Regions from separate parts of the Sinorhizobium sp. P24N7 genome, predicted to be linked through region 3. Evidence: predicted binding sites of a transcription regulator. Region 3 holds the regulator's gene; each other region holds the start of a gene.
What was found. Region 3 encodes LexA, which represses DNA repair genes until DNA is damaged. Its sites were predicted from a motif close to TGTTCNNNNTGTGTTCNG; they were not measured.
Positions count from the first base shown of each region.

Region 1: ACFHWW_RS01530 (YifB family Mg chelatase-like AAA ATPase) is a predicted target of LexA. The motif match lies at 3,920-3,937, and genes of this name have one in related genera.
Region 2: recA (recombinase RecA) is a predicted target of LexA. The motif match lies at 5,021-5,038, and genes of this name have one in related genera.

Region 1 covers NZ_JBHMIW010000001.1:326,390-336,299, reverse strand. Annotated here, with positions in the region: gene dnaN (DNA polymerase III subunit beta) at 69-1,187, opposite strand; gene rsmI (16S rRNA (cytidine(1402)-2'-O)-methyltransferase) at 1,431-2,393, shown strand; gene ACFHWW_RS01540 (YraN family protein) at 2,383-2,751, shown strand; gene gshB (glutathione synthase) at 2,943-3,890, shown strand; gene ACFHWW_RS01530 (YifB family Mg chelatase-like AAA ATPase) at 4,073-5,605, shown strand; gene cysK (cysteine synthase A) at 5,798-6,766, opposite strand; gene ACFHWW_RS01520 (LysE family translocator) at 6,905-7,522, opposite strand; gene ACFHWW_RS01515 (LysE family translocator) at 7,686-8,318, shown strand; gene ACFHWW_RS01510 (DMT family transporter) at 8,315-9,229, opposite strand; gene ACFHWW_RS01505 (Lrp/AsnC family transcriptional regulator) at 9,365-9,802, shown strand; gene dut (dUTP diphosphatase) at 9,795-9,910, opposite strand, start outside.
Region 2 covers NZ_JBHMIW010000030.1:21,923-31,832, forward strand. Annotated here, with positions in the region: gene ACFHWW_RS33060 (SulP family inorganic anion transporter) at 1-860, shown strand, start outside; gene alaS (alanine--tRNA ligase) at 908-3,571, opposite strand; gene recA (recombinase RecA) at 3,810-4,895, opposite strand; gene ACFHWW_RS33075 (carbohydrate kinase family protein) at 5,230-6,189, shown strand; gene ACFHWW_RS33080 (pseudouridine-5'-phosphate glycosidase) at 6,325-7,254, shown strand; gene cckA (cell cycle histidine kinase CckA) at 7,376-9,910, opposite strand, start outside.
Region 3 covers NZ_JBHMIW010000014.1:37,945-47,854, reverse strand. Annotated here, with positions in the region: gene ACFHWW_RS23220 (hypothetical protein) at 1-130, shown strand, start outside; gene ACFHWW_RS23215 (hypothetical protein) at 178-525, opposite strand; gene ACFHWW_RS23210 (calcium-binding protein) at 923-2,002, shown strand; tRNA gene ACFHWW_RS23205 (tRNA-Cys) at 2,049-2,122, opposite strand; gene lexA (transcriptional repressor LexA) at 2,341-3,057, opposite strand; gene ACFHWW_RS23195 (hypothetical protein) at 3,266-3,430, opposite strand; gene ACFHWW_RS23190 (helix-turn-helix domain-containing protein) at 3,907-4,179, opposite strand; gene ACFHWW_RS23185 (metallophosphoesterase) at 4,725-5,513, shown strand; gene ACFHWW_RS23180 (AAA family ATPase) at 5,506-7,437, shown strand; gene ACFHWW_RS23175 (hypothetical protein) at 7,908-9,890, opposite strand.

The DNA.
Region 1 (9,910 bases), on a different contig from region 3:
CCAGAGCTTCAACGCCATTATCCATCTCGCAGCGGCCGTCATAAACTCAAGATGAATCTCAACGCGCCTTAGACTCGCATCGGCATCAGCACGTAGAGCGCATCCTCCGCGGCAAGATCGCGCACGAGCGTCGGCGAACCGGGATCGGCCAGCAGGAAGACCGCCTCGCTGCCGGTCAGTTGCCCGGTAATGTCGAGCAGATATTTGGCGTTGAACCCGATCTCGAGCGGATCGCTTTCGTAGCCGACCGGCAGTTCTTCGGTGGCGCTGCCGGAATCCGGATTGTTCACGGTCAGCGTCATCTGGCCGTCGGCAAGCGCAAGCTTCACGGCGCGGCCGCGTTCGGAAGAGATCGTGGAGACACGGTCGACGGCCTGCGAGAAGGACTGGCAATCGACGCGCAGTTCCTTGTCGTTGCTGGCGGGGATCACGCGCTGATAGTCGGGGAAGGTTCCGTCGATCAGCTTCGACGTCATGACGATGGAGCCGATCGTGAGGCGGATCTTCGCGTCCGATACCTCGACCGTCACCACCACGTCCGGATTGTCGAGCAGCTTCTGCAGCTCGCTCACGGTCTTGCGCGGAATGATGATGCCGGGCATGCCCTCGGAGCCCGAGGGCGCTTCGACATCCGCACGGGCGAGCCGGTGGCCGTCGGTCGCAACGGCGCGCAGCTTCAGGTCGCCGTTGTTCTCGACCGTGTGCACGAAGATGCCGTTCAAATAGTAGCGTGTCTCTTCCGTCGAGATGGCGAACTGGGTGCGGTCGATCAGCATCTTGAGATCGGGCGCCTTCAGGCGGAAGGAGTGCGAGAACGTGCCGGCGGTCAGATCGGGAAAATCCGACTGCGGCAGGCACTGCAGCGAAAACTTGGAGCGGCCGGAGGCGACCGTCATCGCCGTGCCTTCCGCATTGGTGACCAGCAACACCTCCGAGCCGTCCGGCAGCTTGCGGACGATGTCGTAGAGCAGATGCGCCGGAACGGTGGTGGCGCCGGCCTGTTCCACCTGCGCCGGCGTCGCCTCGGTGATCTCCAGGTCGAGGTCGGTCGCCTTCATTTCGAGGCTGGCGCCGTCGGAGCGCAGGAGCACGTTCGAAAGGATCGGGATGGTGTTTCGCCGTTCGACCACGCGGTGGACATGGTTCAGCGATTTCAAAAGGTTGGACCGCTCGAGAGTAATACGCATGGATGCTACCGCTTTCAACCATTGCCGCGCGGGCGAGGGGACCGCCGCGGCGTCAACTGCGTGCCCGGCCGCTCGGCCGGAAGGATGTGGACCGGCAAAATGGCAGAAAGAGAGCCGCAAAAGCAAGGGGTTTTGAGGTCTCTTCCCCAAATGCGAGACTGCATGCGCGGCCCGCCCTTGCCCCGGGCTCCCTGCTCACTCATAAAGGGCGCGAACCCGGCTTGGCCGGAATGGTCGATCGGAATGATCGGGCCGGGAGTGATTGGGAAGGCGGCGTTGCAAAAGCAGCAATCCACGGATGCATCCGAAAAGGACCGGCGGCGCGGTTTTCGCCTGCACGATATCAACATTCCTGCGCGCCCGCTGGAGCCGTGCCTTTATCTCGTGGCAACGCCGATCGGCAATCTCGGCGACATCACGCTGAGAGCCCTCGAGACGCTTGCGGGGGTCGATGTGCTCGCCTGCGAGGACACGCGGGTGACGCGGGTGCTGCTGGACCGCTACGGTATTGTCAATCGGCCCACCGCCTATCACGAGCACAATGCCGCCGAGGCGGGGCCGCGGCTGCTTGCAGCACTCGGTGATGGGAAATCGGTGGCGCTCGTCTCCGATGCCGGTACGCCGCTCGTCTCCGATCCGGGCTACCGCCTGGCGCAGCAGGCGGTCGAGGCGGGATACCGGGTCGTTCCCATACCTGGCCCCTCGGCGCCGCTTGCGGCCCTCGTCGGCTCCGGCCTGCCGAGCGATGCCTTCCTCTTCGCAGGCTTTCTGCCGGTGAAGGACAAGGCGAAGCGCGACCGGCTCGCCGAACTCGCGTCGGTTCCCGCCACTCTCATCTTCTTCGAATCCCCGCATCGCATTGCCGCGACCGTCACTGCTGCCGCCGAGGTCCTCGGCACAGACAGGAGGGCGGCCGTCTGCCGCGAACTGACCAAGACCTTCGAGGAGTTCCGCCGCGGAACGCTCGGCGAACTCGCGGCGAGTTACGACGAAAGCGCCAATGTGAAAGGCGAGATCGTCCTCGTGATCGGTCCGCCGGAGGCAAAGCCCCAGCCGGAGGCGGCCGACGTCGACGCATTGCTCAAGGAACTCGCCCGCGACCTGCCGATGGGCAAGGCCGCGACCGAGGCGGCGCGCCGCACGGGGCTGGCGCGCAAGGAGCTTTACGATCGGCTCCTTCATCTCAAGGATAGCGATGAAGGCTGAGCGACCGGACACCCGCAAGCTGAAGGCGCTGAAGCGGGGACACATCGCCGAATACCGCGCCGCACTCTGCCTGATGCTGAAGGGCTATCGCATCGTTGCCATGCGCTATCGCACCAGGCTCGGCGAGATCGACATCATCGCACGGCGCGGCGACCTGGTCGCCTGCGTCGAAGTAAAGGCCCGGATGAGCCTGGACGATGCGGTCTTCGCCGTGACCGACACGGCGCAACGGCGCATCCGGGCGGCAAGCGACCTCTGGCTGTCGCGTCAGGGCGATTTCCACCGCCTGTCGGTGCGATACGACATTGTCGCCGTAGCGCCGTGGCGCTGGCCGCGACACCTGCCGGACGCCTTTTGATAGGCGGGAGCGGCAGGAGCCTTCTTGCCTAACCACGGTACGCATTCTACATCTTGCGGGCTTTTCGGCGGTGCCGCCTCGTCGCGAAGACGAGGGGCGGAGCATCGCGTCGAATTGCCGTATAATTCGATTTCTGACCGGCGCCGGTCGAAGGAACTATGCGCATCGTGGATCCAATCGGGAACGGGAAAATGGCAGGAATCGTCAATGTCGGGGTCCAGATGGACCATGTTTCGGGCATCACCATTGCGGGCGATTCGACCTTCGCGATGAGCCTGGAGGCGCAGGCCCGAGGCTACCGCCTGTTCCACTACACGCCCGAAAAGCTGTCGCTCCGGGACGGCAGGGTCTATGCGACCGCGCAGCAGATGCGGTTGCGCGACGTCAAGGGCGACCACTTCACCCTCGGCGAAGAGGAGCGGATCGATCTTTCGACCATGGACGTCATCCTGCTTCGCCAGGATCCGCCATTCGATATGGCCTATATCACTTCAACGCATCTGCTCGAACGGCTGCACCCGAAGACGCTGGTCGTCAACGATCCGGCCTGGGTCAGGAACTCGCCTGAGAAGATCTTCGTGACCGAGTTTCCGGATCTGATGCCCAAGACCCTGATCACTCGCGACCCGGACGAGATCGCCCGCTTCCGCCAGGAGATGGGCGACATCATCCTGAAACCGCTCTACGGCAATGGCGGCGCCGGCGTGTTCCACTCCGCCCGTGACGACCGCAATTTCTCGTCGCTTCTCGAAATGTTCGCGCAGATGTTCCGCGAGCCCTATATCGCCCAGGAATATCTGCCGGCGGTGCGCAAGGGCGACAAGCGCATCCTGCTCGTCGACGGCGAGCCGGTCGGCGCGATCAATCGCGTTCCGGCCGAGCACGATTCGCGCTCCAACATGCATGCGGGTGGGCGCGCGGAGGCAACCGACCTGACGGCGCGCGAGCGGGAGATCTGCCACCGCATCGGCCCGGCGCTGAAGGAACGCGGCTTCCTCTTCGTCGGCATCGACGTGATCGGCGACTACCTGACCGAGATCAACGTCACTTCGCCGACCGGCATCCGCGAAGTGAAGAAGTTCGGCGGTGCCGATGTCGCAAGCCTGCTCTGGGACGCGATCGAGAAGAAGCGCGCCTGATCTTTACGAGCCGCCACTCTCGCTCTTGATGTTCTATTATTGTTCTTGTTTTCGAGCGTATTCCGTGCAAGATTTGCGGTTACAACCGATTTGGTTGTGACGGCGTGTGTGGGCCGCCGTGCTGGAGCGGGATTGCGGAAGGACGATGATCCTCCGCGCTCCGCTCGAAATCAGGGGGCAGTATGGTCGCGCGCGTCAGCACGATTGCGTTTCAGGGTATCGAGGGCGTTCCGGTCGACGTCCAGGTGATGGTTGCACCCGGCAAGGTTGGTATGCAGATCGTCGGACTGCCGGACAAGGCGGTGGCCGAAAGCCGCGAGCGCGTCCAGGCGGCGCTTCATGCATCGGGACTGGCGCTTCCCGCCAAGCGGGTGACCGTCAATCTGGCGCCGGCGGACCTTCCGAAAGAAGGAAGCCATTTCGATCTCGCCATCGCGCTCGGCCTGATGGCGGCGCTCGGCGCTGTGCCTGCGGACGCGCTGTCCGGCTATGTCGTCATCGGCGAACTCAATCTCGACGGCACCATCGCAGCCGTTGCCGGCGCGCTGCCGGCGGCGATCGGCGCGAATGCGCTCGGCAAGGGACTGATCTGCCCGGCGGAAAGCGGGCCCGAGGCGGCCTGGGCCGGATCGGAAATCGATATTCTCGCCCCGCGCAGCCTGATCGCCATCGCCAATCATTTCCGCGGCACGCAGGTGCTTTCCCGCCCCGAGCCGGCGGTCCGGGCGGCCGCCGAGGGCCTTCCCGATCTTGCCGACATCAAGGGCCAGGAAAGCGCCAAGCGGGCGCTGGAGGTCGCGGCGGCGGGCAATCACAATCTGCTGATGGTCGGCCCGCCCGGGTCGGGCAAGTCGATGCTTGCGGCGCGGCTCCCCTCCATCCTGCCGCCGCTTTCGCCCGCCGAACTGCTCGAAGTCTCGATGATCCATTCGATCGCCGGGCAATTGCCGGGCGGCAAGCTCTCGGACCGCCGGCCCTTCCGCGCGCCGCACCATTCCGCCACCATGGCGGCGCTGATCGGCGGCGGCTTCCGCGCGAAGCCGGGAGAGGCGTCGCTCGCCCATAACGGTGTGCTCTTTCTCGACGAGCTTCCGGAATTTGCACCACAGACGCTCGACGCTCTGCGCCAGCCGCTCGAAACCGCCACCTGCATCATCGCGCGCGCCAATCATCGCGTCACCTATCCGGCGGCGATCCAGCTCATTGCCGCCATGAATCCCTGCCGCTGCGGCATGGCCGGCGAGCCGGGCCGGAGCTGCGCCCGCGGGCCGCGCTGCATGGCCGATTATCAGGCGCGGATCTCCGGGCCGCTGATGGATCGCATCGATATCCGCGTCGACGTCCCGGCCGTCAGCGCCGCCGACTTGATCCGCCCCGGCACATACGAGCCGAGCGCCGCCGTCGCCCGCCGCGTCGCCCACGCCCGCGAGCTGCAGAGAGACCGCTTCGCCGGCCTCGGTCATCCCGAGCTGACGAGCAACGCCCGCTCATCGACGACGATGATCGAAAAGATCGCCGAGCCCGACGCCGCCGGCCTGCAGCTTCTGCGCGACGCGGCGGAGAAGATGAAATTCTCGGCGCGCGGCTATCACCGGGTGCTGAAGGTCGCCCGCACCCTCGCCGACCTCGACGAGGCGCCGACGGTCGGCCGCATCCATCTCGCCGAAGCGATCTCCTACAGGGTGGCGGGAGAGAGACTGCCCGTCGCCGCGTAAGGGGCCGACGTCGATGGAAAAAGCGGTCACCCTATGGGCGGGAGAGGCCGGGCAAAGGGCCGAAAGTTCGATTTGATTTCATTTCGGCGGAGGAGAAGGGAGCTGCGGGTTTGCCGCGAGTCCCTTCGCCCGTCTGCGGGGAGAAGGTGGCCGGCAGGCCGATCAGGGGCGCTCGCGTGCGCGCCCCCGGCGCTACGCTCCCAATCCCTCGAACAGCACCGTCGAAAGATACCGTTCGGCAAAGGACGGAATGATCACGACGATATTCTTGCCGGCGTTTTCCCCGCGCTGTCCCACCTCTATCGCCGCCTGGAGCGCGGCACCGGCGGAGATGCCGACCGGCACGCCTTCGAGTCTCGCGACGAGCCGCGCCGCCTCTATGGCCTCGCCGGCATTTACCGTGACGACTTCGTCATAGACGCTCGTGTCGAGGATCGCCGGTGCGAAACCCGCGCCGATACCCTGGATCTTGTGCGGACCCGGGGCGCCGCCGGAAAGGATAGGGGATTCTTCGGGCTCGACGGCGATCACCTTGACCGACGGCTTGCGGGCTTTAAGCACCTGGCCGGCACCGGTGATGGTGCCGCCGGTGCCGATGCCGGACACGAGGATGTCGACTGCGCCTTCCGTGTCGTTCCAGATCTCCTCGGCGGTCGTCGTGCGGTGGATTTCCGGATTGGCCGGGTTTTCGAACTGCTGCGGAATGATCGCGTCGGGCAGCGTCTCGGTGAGTTCCTGGGCCTTGGCGATTGCGCCCTTCATGCCCTTGGCGCCTTCCGTCAGCACCAGTTCGGCGCCGAGAAGCGTCAGCATCTTGCGGCGCTCGACCGACATGGTCTCGGGCATGGTGAGGATCAGCCTGTAGCCCTTGGCGGCCGCGACGAAGGCGAGTGCTATGCCCGTATTGCCCGAAGTCGGCTCTACCAGCGTCGTACGGCCGGGCGTGATCTTCCCTTGCGCCTCGAGCGATTCGATCATCGCGACGCCGATGCGGTCCTTGACGGAGCCGATCGGGTTGAAGAATTCGAGCTTGGCGAGCAGGTTCGCCTTCACGCCCTTTTCCTTGGCGAGCTTGTCCAGCCGCACGATGGGAGTGTCGCCGATCGTCTCGGTTATCGAGGAAAAGACGCGGCCGCGGCCGGGCTTGCGCGCTTCAGGCATAGGTTTCTCCCTTCGTTTTTAAAAATTGTCGCTGCGACAATAGGAGCTATGCGCGCTTGCTTCCAGAGCGGGAAAGCCTTGGATCGATGAGGCTGAAGGAAAAAACCGTTGAGAAGCGGCCGGCAGGGGAATCTTTTTTCAGGTCGCGCGGGTCGCAATGTAGGCGGCCGTTCCGGCGAGAATGCCCGCCGCGGCCCGGTTCAGGACCTTCAGCGCCTGCGGCTCTTTCAGGAGCGAGCGGGCGCGGGCCGCAAGCAGCATATAGGGCAGCAGCACGGCAAGAAGCACGAGGAAAGTCGCGACGAGCAGCAGGCCGTAGTCACGGATCCCTATCGAGGCGAGGTCGATCAGCGTCGGAACGAGCGCCACGTAGAAAAGCATCGTCTTCGGATTGCCGAGCGTGACCGTCAGGCCCGAGAGGAAGGAGAGCGCCGCACTCGTCGACTTCCGCGCCTCGATGTTCTGCGACAGGAGCCCTGCCGTCCAGAGCTTCCAGGCGATATAGCCGAGATAGAGCGCTCCGGCGATCTTCACGACCAGAAACGCGGTCGTGAATGTCTGGGCGATGAAGGCGAGCCCGAGAACCACCGCCGTCAGATAGACCATGTCGCCGACGATGAGGCCGAGGCCCATGAAGAAGGTTTCCCGAAACCCCGATCCCAGGGCTCGGGCAACGAGCGCCGTCACGCCCGGGCCGGGAATGATGCCGGCGATGAAGAGAGCGCCGCTATAGGCGAGAAGAGCCGCAAGTGTCACGATCGTTCCTCCTGATAGGGGCAGGTGTACCGCAATCTGCCGCCGAGGAAAATCCGGGTGTCCCCCGCATCTACGCGCAAAAATTGATCGGGTGACAAGAACGGCGTTGCCCTTGGCGGTAGAGCCGTACACTTTCCGGAAAAACATGGGAGACCGGCGCACCATGCCCGAAATTCAGAACCTCCTGGGCTTCGCCCTGATCGCATTCGGCATGGTGCTGACGCCGGGGCCGAACATGATCTATCTGATCTCCCGCTCGATCTGCCAGGGACCGGGGGCGGGACTGATCTCGCTCGGGGGCATAGCCCTCGGCTTCGTCTGTTACATGGTGTCTGCCGCGCTCGGCATTACCGCCCTGCTTCTGGCGGTTCCCTTTGCCTATGACGCCCTTCGTTTCGCAGGTGCGCTTTACCTGCTTTACCTTGCCTGGCAGGCCGTTCGTCCCGGCGGCCGCTCGATTTTTCAAGTGCGGGACCTCCCGAAGGATCGCCCGCGCAAGCTCTTCGCAATGGGCCTCTTCACCAGCCTGCTCAATCCGAAGGTGGCCATCCTTTACGTGTCGCTGCTGCCGCAATTCATCCGCCCCGAGGCCGGCAACGTGCTCGCGCAGTCGCTCGTCTTCGGCAGCGTGCAGATCGCGATCAGCGTCAGCGTCAATGCGCTGATCGCGATGACCGCCGGAGCGGTGGCCGCCTTCCTCTCCGGTCGGCCGTCCTTCGTGCTGGTGCAGCGTTGGCTCATGAGCACGGCGCTGGCGGGTCTTGCCATCAGCATGGCCTCGGAGGCCCGGCGTTAGAGGCTTCCTTCCGCCGGACGCTTGGCGGACGATGACGATGGCCGAAGGGTCCAGCCGAGATTGGTGCCCGCGGCAGCGATGAGGATCGCGACCGAGCCCGCGATCTGCACCGGCTGCAGAGCGTGGCCGAACGCGATGCGGTCAACCAGGATCGCGGCCACCGGATAGATGAAGGAAAGGGCGCCGGTGATGTGGGTCGGCAGCTTCTGTATGGCGCCGTAAAGCAGAATATACATGATGCCGGTATGAACCACGCCGACGGTCAGGAGCAGCGTCCACTGGAGCGTTCCCTGCGGCAGCGGCGCGACGAGGGCGAAGGGGGCGAGCATGGCCGCTCCGGTGATGACCTGCACCAGCGCGATCAGATGCGGCGGCGTGCCCTTGAGGAGCTTGGTAACGAGTGCCGCGATTGCGTAGAAGAAGGCGGCGCCGAGCGACAGTGCTATCCCGGTGAGATAGTCGCTGGGCTCATAAGTGCCCGCGGGCTTGGCGAGGACGATCGCGATCATGCCTGCGAAGGAGAGCGAGAGCCAGAGGAGTTTGCTGGCGGTGATCTTCTCTCCGATAAAGAGCGCACCGAGCCCGAGCAGCATGAAGGGCTGCGTGTTGTAGACCATGGTCGCGATGGAGATCGAGGCGCGGGGATAGGCGGCGAAGAGCAGGAGCCAGTTCACGACGATCGCGACGCCGCCCAGAGCGGAAAGAATGATGACCTTCATCCGCAAATGTCTCAGGTCGATGAGGCCGAAGACCGCCGCAAGCGCGGCGAGCGTTGCGGCCCCGAAAACGCAACGCCAGAAGACGACGCCCGAGGCGGGCTGGCCCGACATCAGAACGAACCAGCCGATCGTTCCCGAAATCAGCATCGCCGCCGTCATTTCCGCGCTTCCGCGCCGTATGTCCTTATCCATGGCCTTTTGCTCCATCCATTATGCTGCAAGAATAATGAGCCTGGTGGCGCAGGGATATGGATTTTGAGAGGAAATTATGGGAGGATACCTAACAGATTAAGGCGATAAGGCTAAATTGACTTACGAGGGAGTTGGATGCTGGACGAGCTCGACCGCCGCATTCTCGAAATTCTGGCCGCCAATGCCCGGGTGTCGTTGAAGGAGCTGGCGCAGGAGGCCGGCCTTTCCTCGCCGAGCGCGGCGGAGCGGCTGCGCAAGCTCGAGGAGCGCGGCGTGCTCGATGGTTTCACCATCTCGGTCAATCCGGCGCGTCTCGGCTATCCGCTGCAGGCGATCGTCCGCATCCGGCCGATGCCGGGCATGCTGCATATCGTCGAAAGGCTGATCCAGGAAACGCCCGAATTCATCGAATGCGACAAGGTCACGGGGGACGACTGCTTCATCGCCAAGATGCTGGTGCGCGACATGGCGGAACTCGACACGATCCTCGATCGCATCGCGGAAAAGGCGCAGACGAATACGTCGATCGTCAAATCCTCGCCGGTCAAGCGGCGCCTGCCGCCGCTTATTTAGTTCCGGTCGAGCCGAAGCCGCCGGCCCCGCGCGCCGTCGCCGTCGCGCCATCTGCCTCGCGGATCGCCAGCTGGGTCACCGGGGCGATCACGATCTGGGCGATACGCA
Region 2 (9,910 bases), on a different contig from region 3:
TGCTTTCGGCCGTGGTGGCCGATGGCATGACGGGACGCAGACATAGATCCAGCATGGAGTTGATTGCTCAGGGAGTCGCCAATTTAGGTTCGGCGCTCTTCGGCGGCATCTGCGTCACCGGCACCATTGCCCGCACGGCAACCAACGTTCGCGCCGGAGGCACCAGCCCCGTTTCTGGCATGCTGCATTCGGTCTTTCTCCTTCTCTTCATGCTGCTTGCCGCACCGCTCGCAAGCTATATCCCACTCGCTTCCCTCGCCGGCGTGCTTGCAGTCGTTGCCTGGAACATGATCGAGAAGCCGGCCTTCATGGCGCTCTTGCGGTCGTCCTACGGTGATGCCGTCGTGCTGCTCGCGACGTTTTTCATCGTTGTCTTTCGCGAATTGACAGAAGGGATAGTGATCGGAGTCGCGCTCGGCGCCCTCCTGTTCATCAATCGAATGGCGAAAAGCATTTCGGTCGGTGAAATGAAGTCGCTCGAGCTGCTGCAAGCGGGGAACGGCAACGAAGAGCACCCCGTCATCGGCGATGATCCCGAAACGGTGATCTATCGGATTGCAGGCGTCTTCTTCTTCGGATCGGCAGCCACCGTTGCCGCGGTGCTCGATCGGATCGCCGATCAGCGCCGCAACTTCATTCTCGATTGCTCGGAAATCCCCTTCATGGATTCTACCGCCGCGAACATCATCGAAGGGACGTTGCGCAAGGCGGAGAGGATCGGCGTGCGCGTCATTATCGTCGGTGCCAATACGCAGGTTCGTCGCGCCTTGTATCAACACCACGTGCGTCCACCGCGTGTCTTGATGCGCGCCTCGGTTCCGGCGGCACTCGACACAATCCGCAGCGAACGGCGCACATGAAAAAGGGCGCCGCAGCGCCCATTATTCGTCTTTTCGCACCACGCCGCTCACCCGGCCAACGCTACTGCGACCGCCTCGATCGCCTCCGCTGCACGTCCGCCGTCCGGACCGCCGGCCTGGGCCATGTCGGGCCGCCCGCCGCCGCCCTTGCCGCCGAGCGCAGCCGAAGCGACGCGCACCAGATCCACGGCGCTGACTTTCGAAGTGAGGTCGTCGGTGACCGCCACCACGGCGCTCGCCTTGCCGTCGCCGCTGACGCCCACGAAGGCGACCACGCCCGAACCGAGCGTCTTCTTGCCGTCGTCCGCAAGGCTCTTCAGGTCCTTCGGCTCGACGCCGGATACCACCCTGCCGAGGAACCGGACGCCGCCGATCTCGCGGGCGGCATCCCCGGAGCCGTTCTGACCGTCACCCGCGAGCGCGAGTTTCTTCTTCGCCTCGGTAAGTTCCCGTTCCAGCTTGCGGCGCTCGTCGAGCAGCGCCTCGACGCGCCCGAGGACATCCGAGGGCTGGACCTTCAGGGCAGATGCCAACGTCTTGACCCGCTCATCCTGTTCGTTGAGATAGGCTCGCGCGGCCTCACCGGTCAGCGCCTCCACCCGGCGCACGCCGGCGCCGACAGCGCTTTCCGAGACGACGCGAACGAGGCCGATATCGCCCGTAGCGGACACATGCGTACCGCCACAGAGCTCGACCGAATAGGGCCTGCCGGCTTTGGAGCCGCGAAGGCCCTGCCCCATGGACACGACCCGCACCTCGTCGCCGTATTTCTCGCCGAAGAGCGCCATGGCGCCCTCGGCGATCGCATCGTCGACGCTCATCAGCCGTGTGACGACCGGCGTGTTCTGGACGATGATCTCGTTCGCCATCTCCTCGACGATCTTCAGCTCCTCCGCCGTCATCGGCTTCGGATGCGAGACGTCGAAGCGCAAGCGCTCAGGCGCGACGAGCGAGCCCTTCTGGGCAACATGGGTACCGAGGACCTCGCGCAGCGCCTCGTGCAACAGATGCGTCGCGGAATGGTTGGCGCGCAGCCGCGCACGGCGCGCATGGTCGACCGTCAGGGCAGCCGCTTCGCCGGTCTTCACGCTGCCTTCCTCCACGGTGCAATAGTGGACGAAGAGCCCTTCGCCACGTTTCTGCGTGTCAGTCACAGTAAGCTTGCCGGTCTCGGTGGTGATGGCGCCGGTGTCACCCACCTGGCCGCCGGATTCGCCGTAGAAAGGCGTCTGGTTCAGAACCAGCTGCACGTTCTCGCCCTTGGTGGCCGCCTCGACGACGGCACCATCCCTGACGATCGCCTGAATGACCCCTTCGGCTGACTCGGTGTCGTAGCCGAGGAAGTCGGTCGCGCCGTGCTTATCCCTGAGCTCGAACCAGATGGTCTCGGTCGCGGCTTCGCCGGAGCCGGCCCAGTTGGCGCGGGCCTCGGCCTTCTGCCGCTGCATGGCGGCCGTAAATGCGTCCGTATCGACGCCGATGCCCTTGGCGCGCAGCGCGTCCTGGGTGAGGTCGAGCGGAAAACCGTAGGTGTCGTAGAGCTTGAACGCCGTCTCGCCGTTGAACTGGTCGCCTTCGGAAAGATCGGCCGAAGCCTCCGCCAAAAGGTTGAGGCCGCGCTCCAGGGTCTTGCGGAAGCGGGTTTCCTCCAGCTTCAGCGTTTCCGAGATTAGCGCTTCGGCGCGGACGAGTTCCGGGTAAGCGCGGCCCATCTGGCCCACGAGCGCCGGCAGGAGCTTCCACATCAGCGGATCCCGCGCGCCGAGCAACTGTGCGTGGCGCATGGCGCGGCGCATGATTCTGCGCAGAACGTAACCGCGGCCCTCGTTCGACGGCAGAACCCCATCGGCGATCAGGAACGCGGAGGAACGCAGATGATCGGCGATGACGCGATGGCTCGCGCGCCGGTCCCCCTCGGCCTTCACGCCGGTCGCCTCTTCGGAAGCCGCGATCAACGCGCGGAAAAGGTCGATGTCATAATTGTCGTGCTGGCCCTGGAGCACGGCGGCCACGCGCTCCAGCCCCATGCCCGTGTCGATCGAAGGCCGCGGCAGGTCGACGCGCTCTTCCTTGGTGATCTGCTCGTACTGCATGAAGACGAGGTTCCAGATCTCGATGAAGCGATCGCCGTCTTCCTCGGCCGAGCCGGGAGGTCCGCCCCAGATATGATCGCCGTGATCGTAGAATATTTCCGAGCACGGGCCGCATGGACCGGTGTCTCCCATGGCCCAGAAGTTGTCGCTCGTCGCGATGCGGATGATGCGATCGTCGCTCAGGCCGGCAATCTTCTTCCAAAGGCCGAAGGCCTCGTCGTCGGTATGGTACACCGTGACGAGCAGACGCTTGGCATCGAGCCCGTATTCCTTGGTGATCAGGTTCCAGGCAAGCTCGATCGCGCGCTCCTTGAAATAGTCGCCGAAGGAGAAATTGCCGAGCATCTCGAAGAAGGTGTGGTGACGGGCGGTGTAGCCGACATTGTCGAGGTCGTTATGCTTGCCGCCGGCGCGCACGCATTTCTGCGCCGTCGCCGCGGTCGAATAGGGTCGCTGCTCGAGGCCGGTGAACACATTCTTGAACTGCACCATGCCCGCATTGGTGAACATCAATGTCGGGTCGTTGCGCGGCACGAGTGGGCTGGACGGCACGACCTCGTGACCGTTCTTGCGGAAATAGTCGAGGAACATCGACCGGATTTCATTCACGCCGCTCATCTTGCGTCCTATCTGTGTACACTCCGGCGGCAGCCCGATCTCTCCAGGCTGCAAGCCGCACTTTTCAACCCCGCGCTTAGGCGCGTCGCATTCAATCACGTCACGCCTCCCGCCGGCCGAGCCGTCGGAACCACAGGCTTTTATCGTCCGCATTTCATGCTGTCCAGCGGGCAGCAAAAAACCGGCCGCGGGTGACGACGGCCGGCTTCGCATGCTTCAACCAGACGGTTGCTGCAGATTACATATCGGCGGCTTCGTCGCCGTCGCTTTCCGGCCCGCCATTCTCCAGGAACCGGTCGGCGATGAGACCGGCATTCTGCCGCAGAGCCGTCTCGATTTCACGCAACAGTTCGGGATTCTCCCGCAGGAAGAGCTTGGCGTTTTCCCGTCCCTGGCCGAGCCGCTGGCTGTTATAGGAAAACCAGGCGCCCGATTTCTCGACGATGCCCGCCTTGACGCCGAGATCGATCAATTCGCCCGTCTTCGAAACGCCTTCGCCATACATGATGTCGAACTCGACCTGCTTGAAGGGCGGTGCCATCTTGTTCTTGACGACCTTGACGCGGGTCTGGTTGCCGACGACTTCCTCGCGCTCCTTGACCGAGCCGATACGGCGAATGTCGAGGCGCACCGAGGCGTAGAACTTGAGCGCATTGCCGCCCGTCGTCGTTTCCGGCGAGCCGAACATCACGCCGATCTTCATGCGGATCTGGTTGATGAAGATCACCATGCAGTTTGACTTGGAGATCGATGCCGTAAGCTTGCGCAGCGCCTGGCTCATGAGGCGCGCCTGCATGCCCGGCAGACTGTCGCCCATCTCGCCCTCGATTTCGGCGCGCGGCACGAGTGCGGCCACCGAATCGATGACGAGAATGTCGATCGCACCCGAACGGACCAGCGTATCGGTGATTTCCAGCGCCTGCTCGCCCGTATCAGGCTGCGAAATCAGAAGATTTTCGAGATCCACCCCGAGCTTTCGCGCATAGACCGGATCGAGTGCGTGTTCGGCATCGACGAAGCCGCAGATGCCGCCCTTCTTCTGTGCCTCGGCAATGGTCTGCAGCGCCAGCGTGGTCTTGCCCGAGCTTTCCGGACCATAGATCTCGATGATGCGGCCTTTCGGCAGGCCGCCGATGCCGAGCGCGATGTCGAGGCCGAGCGAACCGGTGGAGACGGTTTCGATCTCAACTACGCTGTCCTTCGCTCCGAGCTTCATGATCGATCCCTTACCGAACGAACGTTCGATCTGGGAAAGAGCCGCTTCAAGTGCCTTGCTTTTGTCCACCGATTTGTCCTCTACGAGCCGCAAAGAATTTTGTGCCATTGGTCCACCTTTAGGTTATTGGAGCTATCGAGGCAATGAAGCCGCCGCAAGCCTTTTTGTACATGTTTTGTTCCAAATTGGCAATGGCACGTCAAGTAGTTGAAAATGCTCGGAATATTTCACTACGTTCGATTCTTGTTCACGCCTTTCGTCCACAGTATCCACAAGTTGCGCGTCAACGCATGCCGGCTTTCACGCGCCGCCCCGATTCGCTTCGTGATTCACGATGGATCAAAGCCGGACAAAGCCCTAAAAGGTAGTCCGAAACGATAGATCGGAATGCCGGCGGAAGAGAGACTTCGCCACCTTTTCTCCGCCCTTCATCGAGGACCAGATGCAAGCACAGGTGAAGTCGCAGAACATAGCCGTTTTTGGCGGCGCTCATATCGACCGGCGCGGCCGGATCAGCGGCGCGACGACACCGGGCGCGAGCAATCCGGGCACCTGGTTCGAGGAAGCCGGGGGCGGCGGCTTCAATGCAGCGAGAAATCTCGCGCGCCTCGGCCATCGCGTAACCATGATCAGCCCGCGGGGCGGCGATCCTGCCGGCGACACGGTGGCGGCCGCTGCGGAAGCTGCCGGTGTGATCGATCGCCCTTTTACCTTTCTCGATCGCAAGACGCCGAGCTATACGGCAATCCTGGAAAACGACGGCAACCTCGTCATCGCGCTCGCGGACATGGACCTCTATGCTTTGTTTACGCCGCGCCGGCTGCAGCAGCGGACCACGCGCGAGATTTTAGCGGCGAGCGAACTCGTGCTGATGGACGCCAATCTGCCGGAGGAGACGTTGACGGCGCTTGCCGGCACCGCCGCGAAGTTCAGCCCTCTCCGTGCCGGTATCGCCGTTTCTCCGGCAAAAGTGGTCCGCTACCGCGCGTGCCTCGACGGGCTCGATTTCCTGTTCATGAACGAGGCGGAGGCGCGCGCGCTGACCGGAACCGAGGCCGCAACCGCCGCGGAATGGCCGTTGCTGCTGCGCTCCGCCGGTCTTTCCGGCGGTGTCGTGACGCGCGGAGGCCGGGCCGCGGTCGCCTTCGACGGCAAGGGTGCCTGCCTCGCTACGCCGCCGGCTCTTTCAGCACTTGCCGACGTCACCGGCGCCGGCGATGCGCTCGCCTCGGGCTTTCTCGCCGCCCGGCTTGCCGGTGCGGATCTTGCCGCCTGCCTGCGCCGGGGCATGGCGGCCGCCGTCATAACGCTGCATTCGCCCTACGCTGCCTCCGAAGAGATGCTGCCTGACAAGCTGGAGCAAGTGCTGCGCCTTGTGCCGGAAGCGGAAATGCTGGCATGAGAATTGGCAGCTGAATGGGAGCCGGGTAGCGCGGAATGCGGGCGGTTCTTCCGCACCCTCTGCTCCAGGCACCGGAATCGATCAGGCACCCCCGATGCAATTTGCCGTCGGATGTCATCAATCAAGGAAACGATCATGACCAAACCCTCCTCCCCGTCCCTGCCGATGGAATATTCAGATGAAGTCGCGGCCGCCAAGCAACGAGGTGCGCCGATCGTCGCGCTGGAATCCACGATCATCACGCATGGCATGCCCTATCCCGGCAACCTCGACATGGCCCGCAGCGTCGAGACGATCATCCGCGAACAGGGTGCCGTGCCCGCGACCATCGCCGTAATCCATGGGGTCCTCCATATCGGTCTGGACGATGCCAAACTGGAGGCGCTGTCGAAGACGCAGGGCGCGATGAAACTTTCGCGCGCCGACCTCGCCTTCGCGATCGCCGAACGCCGCACCGGAGCCACGACCGTTGCCGCAACGATGATCGCCGCTGCCCGTGCGGGCATCCGGGTTTTTGCGACCGGCGGCATCGGCGGTGTTCACCGCGGAGCGGAGCAGAGCTTCGACATATCGGCGGACCTGGACGAACTCGCACGTACCGGCGTCATTGTCGTCTGTGCCGGCGCCAAGGCCATTCTGGACATTCCCAAGACGCTCGAAGTGCTCGAAACCCGCGGTGTCCCTGTCGTGACCTATGACAGCGAGAACTTCCCGGCCTTCTGGTCGCGTGAATCCGGCCTCAAGAGCCCGCTGATGCTGAACAGCCCGGCGGCAATCGCCAGTTTTCAGCGGACGCGCGAGTTGCTCGGGATCGACGGCGGAATGCTTGTCGCCAATCCGGTGCCGGAACAAAGCGAAATCCCGAGCGAGGAGATGGAGATCTACATCACCCGCGCACTCGACAATGCGGCGAGCGAGGGCATTTCCGGCAAGGCGGTCACACCGTATCTGCTCGACAACCTCTTCCGTTTGACGGACGGACGCAGCCTGGAAACCAATATCGCGCTGGTCGAGAACAATGCGCGGCTTGCCGCCGGGATCGCTGTCGCACTCGCTGCGAAGTAACCGCAGAAATGGAATAAAAAGGCGAAGGGGATCTGGCGCGCCGCCGTTTGCCCTTCTCCCTATCGAAATGGGGAAGATGCCGGCAAACGGCGAAGAGCACAGGTTCGGAGGAGAAACCTCGTCAGCTGTCGAGCATCTCGCGCACGGCGACCGCGAGTTGCTTCAGAGAGAAGGGCTTCGGCAGGAAGCCGAACTTCGCGTCGGCCGGCAGATTTCGCGCAAAAGCATCTTCGGCATAGCCGGATACGAAGATGAACTTCAGGTCCGGATACGTCTTGCGCAGCTCGCGCAGCAGCGTCGGCCCGTCCATCTCCGGCATCACGACGTCGGAGACGACGATATCGACGGCGCCTTCGAGTTCGTCCATGATCTCCAGCGCTTCGATACCCGATCCCGCTTCGTGAACCGTATAGCCGCGCGTCTCCAGCATGCGCTTGCCGCCGCGCCGGACCGCTTCCTCGTCCTCGACGAGCAGCACGACCGCCGAATCCCCGGTCAGGTCGGCAGGCTCGGCCCGAGGCATCGGCACCGCAACCGGTTCGCTCCTCGCCGGCGCCGCGGAATGCGTTGCGGACGCGTCCTCGTCCTGGATTTCGGGCACGTCGACATGCCGCGGCAGCAGGATGCGGAAGGTCGTACCGCTGCCGATCTCCGACTCGGGATAGATATAGCCGCCGGACTGCTTCACGATGCCGTAAACCATCGACAGTCCGAGCCCTGTGCCCTTACCGACATCCTTCGTGGTGAAGAAGGGCTCGAAGATCTTGTCCATGATTTCCGGCGGAATGCCGGTGCCCTGGTCGGACACCTCGACCATGACGAAGTCTTCCTCGGGCAGTTCGCGCCGTCCAAGCGCCGACACTTCGCTCGCCGGCAGATTGCGCGTCCTGAGCGTGATGATCCCGCCCGCAGGCATGGCGTCGCGGGCATTGACGGCGAGGTTCAGGAGCACCTGCTCGAACTGGCCGAGGTCGGTCTTCACCGGCCAGAGATCGCGGCCATAGTCGACCTCCACCTTGACGTTGGTGCCGGTCATGCGGTCGACGAGCATCCTGAGATCGCCGATGACGTCGGTGAGATTGAGCACCGTCGGACGCATCGTCTGCTTGCGCGAGAAGGCGAGCAGCTGCCGCACAAGCACGGCTGCCCGGTTGGCGTTACGCTTGATCTCCATCAGGTCCGCGAAGGTCGCATCCGCCGGCCGCGCCGATAGCAGCAGATGGTCGGCGGAAAGCAGGATGGCCGTCAGGACGTTGTTGAAATCATGGGCGATGCCGCCGGCGAGCGTTCCCACGGCATTCATCTTCTGCGTCTGCGCCATCTGGTTTTCGAGCGCCTTCTGCTCCGTGATCTCCAGAGCATAGATGATCGCAGCCTCCTCGGGCGCCTGATCGCTCTGGTCGATGACGGCATTGACGTAGAAGCGGAAGTGACGCCCATCATCCTTGGGATGAAGCGCGTCGATCGGGGCAATATCGCTCTGCCGGTCCTTCGCGGCAGCCAGCGACTCCTGCAGACGCCCTCTCTCGGATTGGTGCACCACGGCGTCGATCAGGGCCCCACGCTCGACCTCGTCCTGCGAAACGAGCCCGGCGAAGAGCTTCATGAACGGAGCGTTGGTTCGGAGAATGCGGCCGTCTCCATCTACCGAGGCGATCGCCATGGGCGTGTTGTTGAAGAAGCGGGTGAACCGCATCGCGGCATTCGACGCCGACTGATCGCCGTCGTCGCCTTCCCGCGACATCACGATCGTCCGGCTTTCGCCGGGCGCACCGTCCCGTGCCGAGGAAACGCGATGAATCAGGCGTACCGGCAGGCTCTGGCCGTTGGTCTTTCTGAGATCGAGGTCCAGGATCTTGGTTTTCTTGAGGCCGGGCTCCGCCTGTACCGATTGTACCAGCGCCAGCCCCTCGCCCGCGACGAGATCGGCAATGCTGACGGAGCCGGGCTGGAACTTGGTCAGGTCTATTCCGAGCCAATCGGCGAGCGTCGCGTTGATATAGAAGATCTCGCCCTTGCGCCCGGCGGAGAAGAAGCCCGCGGGTGCGTGGTCGAGATAGTCGATCGCGTTCTGCAGTTCCTTGAAGAAGCGCTCCTGCTCGTCGCGCTCCGCGGTAATATCCGCGATCTGCCACAAGTAGAGCGGATTGCTGTCGGCATCCTCGAGCGGCAATACCCGCGCCTTCAGCCGATACCAATGGGCGCCGGAACCGGCCACCTTGCCGTTTGCCAGAGGTTTCAGCAGCCGGAACTCCTCGTGTCCCTGCTTGCCCTCATGCAGACCGTTGGTCAGGCGATAGATCGCTTCGGTTGCCTCGCGGTTGCGCGACAGGATCGTTTCGAGCGACTGGATGCCTGCCGCACTCTTGGCGCCCGTCAGGGCACCATAGGCCGCGTTGGCATAGATGATGCGCCCCTTGCGGTCGGTCACGATCGTCCCGTCTTCATGCGCGTCGAGGAAGGCGCGCGCCAGTTCGTCCGGCCGCGATTGCGGCATCACTTCGATAAAGCCGATGACGGAAGAAACGAGGAAGAAGATGCCCACCATGGCCAGCACGCCGAGAATGCCGAGCACGATCTCGTTTTCGAGCTGGTCCTTGAAGACGACGAAAGCGGCAGCCGACGCGGTGAGGACGATCGCAAGCAGGATGATCCT
Region 3 (9,910 bases):
CTTCTGGATGGTTCCTCTGGGCCTGCTCGTGCTTTCGCACGATATTCCCTCGATGCGCCGACGGCGGCGCAAGCTGGCCGTATGGTGGGCCCGATGGCGCAGCAAGCCGAACTCGTCCGGCAGGTCCTGAGAGGTGGGCCTTGCCAAGAGTCCCGCCAGCATCCGGATGCACGCATTTCAGTCGTCGGAATTGCGCGGCTTTCGACGCCGTTTGGGCAGGAGGGCGACAATGACGCAGGCGAGGACCAAAGCGACGGGCCAGAAATCGGTCGCCTGATCCCAACTCCACCTCCACATTTCATAGCCCTCCAGGTGAGGCGGCAGCAGCTTTGCGCTGATCTCGAAATCACGTTTCTCGCGGCCGTGAAAGTGTCCGATGGCGAAGGCGAGGCCGATGATCAGCGCCAGCCTTCTCGGCGCAATCGCCACGAACAGGAGGGCGACGACTGCTGCAATACAGAAGCCCTCGACCACATGCCCGAGCCAATCGAAGTGGCGCTGAATGTAGCCCCAAGGAATATCCATCACGTCGCGCTTCGAGTGCCGCCCTCCCGATGAGGCCGGCCGACGGACCGCTATATCACAACCGCCGATCACGAGACCACACGATCCTCGAGGTTTCGCCCTTCGCGGACGTCTTCGGGAGCGTGGGCGAGCTCGTCCTTCTTCCAGTATCCGGACGCTGAGTGTCGCCGCAAAGTACAACTTGTAGTTAATCCAAAGTGGTCAATAGACAGGAACATCACGTTCGGCAACATTGGAGCGCTTTCAGGAAAAGGGTGTAACGGTCTTCCGTAGGAAGTCGGTATTTTCATAGCGTTAGCTCGTCACTCCGACGGAGCCCGACGAAGTCGGCGCCGCGAAGGCCGTCCGGGTTTCCCAAGACGAGCATCGCCTACTTTACAGCACTGTGGAGAGAAAAATGGCGCATCTGATCGGTGGCATCGCCCCTTGGCTCGGGCTGGACAACCACATCTTCGGAACGAACGATCCGGATATTATCTTCGGAGACCCGTTCACGACCGGCAATAGCCTAGGAGTCTCCGAAATCGGCGGCTTCCTGTCTTCGGGGCAGGGTGGCCGCGACAGCCTTGACGGCCTTGGGGGCAACGACACGCTCTTCGGCGACGCTTGGACGATCTCCAATCAGGGGCGTGGTGGCGACGACCAGCTCGACGGCGGCGCCGGCGACGACACGCTGTACGGCGATGCCTTCCAGATCGATGCGATTGATTCCGCTATCGTCGCCGGAGGGAATGATCGTCTCTCGGGCGGCAAAGGCAACGATACACTCTATGGCGATGGCTACGATTGCCTCAGCGGACGTGGTGGAGACGACTGGCTCGACGGCGGCGCCGGAGACGACAGTCTCTCGGGCGACGCTTTCTCCCTGGGCGATTTTTTCGTTGGCGGGAACGATCGACTCCAGGGCGGAGAGGGCCATGACAAACTCTACGGCGATGGCCTCGACCAGGGCGTCGTGGAATCCGGCATTGGCGGCAACGACCACCTCTATGGTGGTTCGGGCAATGACTTTCTCGTTGGAGACATTCTTTTCTCACGTGGCGGCAGTGGCGGCGACGACCTGCTCGACGGAGGCAAAGGCAATGATGTCCTGTATGGCGATGCAGAGGTCGGCGTGGACACCGCGGGTGGGAACGACCTCTTGATCGGCGGCACCGGTAACGATCAGCTCTGGGGTGATGGTCGACTGACCGCAGGCTTCGCGGTCGAGACCGGTGCCGATCAGTTCCTGTTTTCACGAAACAGTGGTCGGGATGAGATCTTCGACTTCGAATTGGACAAGGACGTCATCCAAATCGCTGGCTATGGCTACGACGACTTCGCTGATTTTTTGCCCAACATCGGCAACGATGCTGACGGGAACGCTGTCCTGCAGTTGAATGGCACGGTCGATCAGGTCACTCTGATCGGCATCCACGCTGCCGACCTCAGCGCTGCCAACTTCGTCTTTGCGGGCGCGGAGTTCGCCTTCGTCTGACGCAGGTAAGATTTGTCGGTAACAAAGCTGAATAGGGGTGGTTTTTTGGAGGCCTCGCCCGGAATTGAACCGGGGTACAAGGATTTGCAGTCCTCTGCGTCACCACTCCGCCACGAGGCCTCTACGATTTGCGATTTTCAAATCGTGGCGCGGATTTAGAATGATTGCCCGCAATCCGCAAGAGGGTACATTTGGAATAGGGTCTTTTTTATTCTGTATAAATATGGCTTCGGTTCTGTGGAGGCGTGGCCATAGCGCCCCAAGGCGCAATGCGCCCACTTCTAACGCTTTGAAATTGCGTACTTCCGTGGGAAACGCCTGCACACCTCGTCGGGAGGCTAGTGGTACCGCCGGATGAGGCCGACAAGCCTGCCTTGGATCTTGACCCGATCCGGACCGAATATCCGTGTCTCGTAAGCCGGATTGGCGGCTTCGAGCGCAATAGAGGCGCCCTTGCGACGGAAACGCTTCAGAGTTGCTTCCTCGTCGTCGATCAGGGCGACGACGATATCCCCGGGGGTGGCAGTGCTTCCGTTCCGGATGATCACCGTATCGCCATCGAGGATGCCGGCCTCGATCATCGAATCACCCTTGATCTCGAGAGCGTAGTGCTCGCCGCTGCCGATCATTTCGACCGGTACGGAAATATCGTGCATGTTGTTCTGGATTGCGGAAATCGGCACGCCGGCGGCAATGCGGCCCATGACCGGGACAGCGACCGACGCGATCTCGGCCGGGGGCGCTGGTTTCGGTGCGGGGGGCGGGGCCGCAGGCTTGCCCAGACTGCCTTCGATCACGCTCGGCGAAAAGCCGCGGCGGACCTGCGAAGCGCCGGCATATGCCTCCGGCAGCTTGATGACTTCGAGGGCCCGCGCGCGATTCGGTAGCCGGCGAATGAACCCGCGCTCTTCGAGTGCGGTGATCAGACGATGGATGCCCGATTTGGAGGCAAGGTCCAGGGCATCTTTCATCTCGTCGAAGGACGGCGGAACCCCGGATTCCTTCATTCGTTCATGAATGAACAGAAGCAATTCCTGTTGCTTGCGGGTCAGCATGGCGTCACTCCAGAATCGCGAAACAAATCAAGAACAGAACCTATCTGTTCCATATGTGTTCCGCAAGTGCCTAAAATTCCGTGAATACCGCTTGCTGCTGAATGCCTGTCCGCTTTCCATCCGGCGTGCGATGGCGATCGCTCGGAATCTGGGGGCAGGGGCGTACGCTCACTTACAGCGGCCGGCCCAGTCGCTCGCCTACGCCATGCTAATAGGCAAGCCGCAGTCCGCCCGGCGTAAGAACGTCGAATTCAGGCTCGGGATAGGGCCCGTACCACTGGGTATAGGTCGTGTTGGTCGAGCCTGTGCTGGCGCACCCCGAAAGGGCGAAGAGGGAAAAAATTACGGCTGCCACCAAAGATTTAACAGGCATGTTTTTCTCCACTCGCGGGAGTTGCCCAGACCTCGAACGGGTCAGACTAAAACTTTCTCTCAAATCAGCTTTTTTGGCAAGCGCAGCCGAGCCTCGGCATCGACCGAGCCCTGGCAGCCTGACGTCCGGCATCGGTCGAAGTTGCCCCAGGTAAGTTCTGTCACCTAGGTCTCCGGGCTGAACAAAAGAGGGGAATGGTGGACCGAACGGGAGAAAGTACGAACCAACTATGGCTGGCGGTCGTTGAAATGTCGTCGTGGGTGGACGTCTTAAAACACACGAGCCTACGTTAGGATCATTCGCGGCTCCGGCAAACGCCCCGGCCTCGCCGATAGTGCCGAAGCACATTGCATGCTGGACGCTCCACAAAGTCGAGACGCCGAATCAGAATCGATACCTGTGCATTGCGCAACTCGATCCACGGCCGGCGATCTGCTCGCATCAGAGCTTCCGGACTGACATCGTGATCTACTAGCCTAGAGGATTTTGATATCCATGCGTGGAGGGTCCGGACGCCAGCGGACGCCCCCTCCCACAATCTCGCCACTCGTTTCGGAGTTCACAGCGATAAATTGGACGTTGTGGGTCTCGAGTGCCGTCCGCAGCTTGTCGCTGGCTTTGGCGGTTAGCGGCTTCTTTTCAAGCTCGAAGTCGCTGAGCGCTTTTTGCGTCACGCCCGATCTGTGCGCAAGTTCGAGCTGACTCCACCCGAGCAGGGCTCGGGCCGCACGTATCAGATCAGCCGTCAACAACGTCGCCATGGCGTCGAAAAACCGGCATCCGGCATCCATGTCAATTAATACGTACTGTACGAAAAAAAGACTCTGATTTACGGTAAAAAACACCTATATAAGGACATCGATCAAACGAATCACGGGGCCGACCGCTGCGGTCAGTGCGGTTCCAGCCATCCGGGTTGCGGTGCCCAGGGAGGCCTCAAGGCGAGGTGTTAGATGCAAGACGATTTTTTCAACAACTGGTTCGGCGTTAGCCGAGCCGACCTTGTTGTCCGTTTTCGGTCCCTGGCCGACGACCTGGAAGTTATTGGCGACCGGACGGTCGTGCCGCTTCCGACAGTTCGGCTTGACCAATGGGCTTTGGCAAAACGGACGGTCCCCTGCCTAATTGGCAGACCGAGCGGACACCCGGGGATTGACGACGGGAAGCCGTGTTTTTCCAGCGAGCTCTACTACCTCGACCCGCAAGCCGGTCTCGCGAGGACGTTCTCCCGCTGGTATAGGCTGGGGACGCCACTTGATCCTGCGCACTTCGATAAATGCAACAGGGGCAGGTCATGAAGGCTTGGATTTTTTCAGACCTTCACACCGAGTTTGACGAGAAAGTCGCTCCCTTGGAAGTTCCCGAGGCTGATGTCTGCATTTGTGCAGGTGACATCTGCGACCGAGGGCCGGCGAAGAGCGTCATCTATTTGGGCGTACACGTGTCGCAGTTCATGCCGGTAATTCTGGTCCCCGGCAATCACGAGTACTACCGCAGTTCGATCGTCGAGGGGCTGCAAGAAGCGCTGGACACGGCTTCCGATCGCTTCCCGAACGTCCATGTGCTGAGCCGCCGCGCGGTTACCCTTGGCGGGGTTCGTTTCGTTGGCGCGACGCTGTGGAGTGACTTCAATCTTTACGGCAACATGTCCTGGGCGATGCGTTGCGCGCAGAACGAACTGAACGACTTTCGCAAAATCAAGGTTTCGAAAGAACCGTTCCAGCGGTTTACGTCAGGCCACGCGAGCGGCTTCAATCACTTCGACAAGCACTTTATCCGAACCACCCTTGATGAGCCATACGGCGGCCCGACGGTCGTCGTGACACATCACTCGCCCAGCATATTATCTCTCGCTCCGGAATTCGTCGGCGAACCGTTGACGCCGAGCTTCGTCTCGAATCTCGAGCCCGATATCGCCAAGTACCAACCGATCGCCTGGGTTCACGGTCATCTGCACAATAGAAGCGACTACACCATCGTCGACACCCGGGTGATCTGCAATCCGCGCGGATATCCCGATGAACCGGTCCCCGACTTTGATCCGAGTCTTGTAATCGACCTGGGAGAACGCCGCGATGACTAGGCGTTCCGACAAGCGGTCTCGCTGCCCATGGAAGCTGTCAAAACCGAACGACGATCCTTATGTCACCCTGCCGGTTTTCCTGGCCTATTGCGGTATTGCGGCGGCGCTTCGGCGTTGGAATCGAAAGAACTCGAAGTTCATCGCGATCCTGCAAGTCCAGCGCGACTGCTACTTGCCGATTTACTCCCGCGCCGCTGAGGTCTTTCTGTTGGGGCTCTGGGATAGTCGAGACTACAATCCTTGCATCAGCGCTTGGGACGAACATCGCCACCGGGACAAAATCGTGGCGCAGAATAAGGACCAGGCGATTTTTTTCGTGGAGGCCGGCCGACAGCTCGACACTGAAGCGTGGCTTCTTGCGGATGCCGTCGTGGATGTCAGGCCTCCGACGAGAAGGCAGGCCGAGGCCGCGCTGCGACGTTTCGGTATTCCCGTGACCGAAAGGGACGTCGATATTCTGCTCTCGGAGTCTTGGTCTCAACTAGACCAGGCTTTCCACACTCGTCGTGGGCCGATCGCCGCGCTGGAGCGGTTGCGACAGCATCCACGTGCCCTCCCGTCCGCTGTACCGGAGGAACCCGACGGGCCAACGCTCGACGAGATGCACGGGTTCGGACCGCTTCTCGATTGGGGGCGCGATCTCGCGATCGACCTGGCGGACTACAAGGCTGGACGAATTCAGTGGGAGGACGTCGATTCCGGAGTCTTGATTTCCGGACCACCTGGTTCGGGCAAAACAATGTTCGCCGCTGCACTGGCCAAAACCTGCGGCATCCCGGTGATTTACGGTTCGGTTTCCGCCTGGCAGACGGCGGGTGCCCTCGATCAACACTTGAAGGCGATGCGTGCTTCTTTCGAGGAGGCCGAGGCAAAAGCCCCGGCGATCCTTTTCGTCGACGAGGTCGATACGGTCGGAGACCGAAGCGAAACCGACCGTAATCGAAACTACATGCGCGCCGTGATCGCGGCGTTTCTCGAGTTGCTGGACGGGTTCAACCGCCGCAAGGGTGTCATCGTCGTTTCGGCGTGCAACAACCCCGAACAGCTTGACCCGGCACTCCGCCGCTCGGGCCGGCTCGGCCAGCATTTCGAGGTAATGCTGCCGGACGAGAAAGCCCGGCGTTCGATCCTGAAGTATCACAGCGGGATTGACCTCGATCCGAACCAGGCGGAGCAGTTCGCGCTCGCGACCGAGGGCTACTCCGGAGCCGACATCGAGCAACTGGTGCGGTTTGCAAAACGATCGGCAAGAAGGCGGAGGGAGGACCTCGCCGGCACGCACATCGTAGGCGAATTGCCGCCGGCACCCGAGCTTCCGCCGGATTACCTTCGTTCCGTCGCTGTCCATGAAGCGGGGCATGCGCTTGTCGCCGTTGAGCTCGGGTTCGGTGAACTGGTGAGCGTTAAAATCGCCAGCTACGCCATACCCGGAAATGGCGATCAGGTCGGCGGGGCGACCTACGCGATGCCGCGGCATATGCGCAGGACCAGGGCTGGATACCTTGACGATATAGCGGTGACCTTGGGGGGCATCGCAGCCGAAACCGTGGTGTTCGAAGCCTTCTTCGACGGCGCGGCCGGTTCCCACAATGCCGACCTGAACACCGTGACCAGGACGGCAACTCTCTTGGAGGCCGGCCTCGGCATGGGACACACGCTGATGGTTGCGGATAACGTCCGGAATCGCTTTGATGCCCTTCGTGCCAGCGATCCCGAATTGCGGAAGCGGGTGCACGACCTCATAGCCAACGAGTTCGAGCGATCAAAGGAGATCGTCCTCGGCGGACGCGCCGCATTGGATGAGATCGCCGGACGATTGATCCAAGCGAAATCGCTGTCTGGCGACGAGGTCCGGGAGATTGTTGAAAGACGTCGCCGGCCGACAGTCAGCCTTGCAAAGCGTCCGCGTAGCATGGGTACGTAGACATGCCGAGAAAACGACGATCTCGAAAGAGGCAAGGGACCCGATCGATCAAGTCGAAGCCGGGACAGGAGCAACGCGCTGAAGGCCGCTCTTTTGGGTCTGGTCTCGACGAGGTCGGGTTTCGTCCACTCAGGCGACGCATCTTGGTCTCCAAACAACGATTAGGCGCTGCGCCGGCAAAAACGGCGACCGAAACGGAGCGGCCAGCTTCGAAAGACCCCTCCATGCCAGCTACCGATGACCCGTTGGGGTACGATACCCGCGATCCATCCTGGGTTCGAAAAGCGGCCGAAGATGCCTTATCGGGTACGGACAAGGACGCGATCGAGAAGGAAGTCTATGCGGCGCTGCGGCGATGGAGGTTCCGGGAATAAAAGCACACTGCCGATGGGCGTTGGAGAATTAAATAGTCTAGGTGGGTCTGCCGCGGTATTTTAGATTTTCTGCCAACATTGCGGCCGAACTCCTGTTCACGGATCAGGCAAAGCGGCTACAGCTTTAAGTTGTTCTGCCCTCCACGATTTCATTGTTTCGACTGTAAATTCTTCGCGCACGAATGCCACATCCAAGGCGACAGTCGTTGTGTCTAACCCAATAATGCGCGGCATAGTTCTCGTATGAAAACGGTTTATCCGTAACTGAGAGGGTTCCTGCAGTTCCCTGAGCAAGTCCTCGGGGGAAGGCTCCGTCCCCGACCAGAGCGCTGTGTGCTCGAACGTCTCCAACGCTCGCAACGGGCCGTACGTCATAGTCAAGGATCGTGAATGGAAGAACCGTTGCAGAGCCGAAAAGTCGTAAAAATGTACTCCATCTCTCTGGCGACCCATTGAAAAGGGTAGGTTGCGCAGGACAACCATCGTGATTGGTTTTTCGGAGGTTCCGGGACCGAAGTGATCGTTCAGCATTTGGGGCGATGCTAGCAAACCATCTCGCTGCCTCGTAATCTGATGCACGTTTTCGGCCAACTCCATCTGGAAGTAATAGGCGGGAATTGCTCGTGCACCCGGAAGGCTGCGGTTCTTGCATTCAAATAGAAAGACGTGGTCGCCCCAGTTTACGATCGCATCATATTCATACTCTTCACCGGCAATCTTAGTTTTGAAAGCTTTTACCGGAATGCCATTCGCTTCAAACAGCTCTCGCACTCTGTCTTCGAAATCCGCACCATCGACCTGAAAGCCCAGCCGTGCGAATACAGACGTAACAATCTCCGCTGGACTGCTGTCGATGGCGCAAGGCGCAATCAAGATTATGCGGCCGTCGTGCAGACGCAGAAGCGGACTATCAAACAAGTCGTTTCGCGCTTTTCCGAATGTTGCGTTCTCAAGGAACACGGTCGCCTTATTAGGTTGCAAGCCACCCTTGCACAGGGCGGCGGAAAGCTCTTTCAGATTCCAGATTTGCAGGTGCTCTCTGTTTTCATCAAAGCGCTGCCTAGCCAACAAACTCAAAACCGCATACCCGCGCAACCATTCGACTATTCTCAGCCCACCATACAGACGTTTGCTGTTGCCGGTTTCTAACCCGAGACGATTGTTCAGCCCCGCGTGTCCGTGTATTTCATTTTCGCTTACGAACTCGAGCGGCGCGAGCGCCGGGCTCTCCTCTAAGCTCCTTGGAATGGGTTTAAGCGGATGTCGATCGATTTCGTTTCGGCTTTGACGCGACTGGTCCACCGTCCGCCATTGAGCAGCATGATTGAACCATTGGAAGTGCGGGACAGAGTACCGGTAAGCTAGGTCGTGTACTTCCGGGACCTCAGGCGGTAGTTGGTCTTTGGAAAGCAGCTCAAGGTCAGGTCCAAGAAATCTCGCGGATTCTTCGATTGACTCCCATTGCTCCCAATGGCCGGCGAGCCTGAGGGCGCTACCCGCCTTGTACGTGTCATTGACATCGACGGCCGGTAAATTCGGCAGTACTAGGATGTCACCTTGAAACCATCCTTCCTGGTATGCCGTCATCATGAGTGTTGCTGCGAGGCCCGACATCGTCGTGTCAATCGGGCTTTCGACGTCAACTGGCCGACCTTCTTCGTCGCGAACTACTGGTGTACCGAAGTTCATATGTTTATTGGCAGCGACTTGTTGCCTCGCTAAATCGAGGGCGTCGTCTACGTCCTCCATCGCACGATGGAGGGCGGCCGACACCCTTTGATTCGGCTCGAGGCGATACCAATCCGTTTCGGTAGTAAACCCAAGGATTCGCCGATATCCGTCCTCGGAGAACCGGAGCTGCCTCCTCGATCGACGGATTTCGAGCAGACCCTCCGGGCATTTTTCCTCGATGAGCTTCTCTACCCCGTCCAGAAAGGCCTCTCTGCGGGTTTCCTTCTTAGCGTCCGGGTGCTGAATCACTAAACCGTTCGCACGCCTCAGATACCCAGCGAGTTCTCCGACGAACGAAATCTCCCAACCCAGCCGCGCCATTTCATTTGATAGGTGCTCGAGCTTCATCCCGGATATCGCCTTAACGA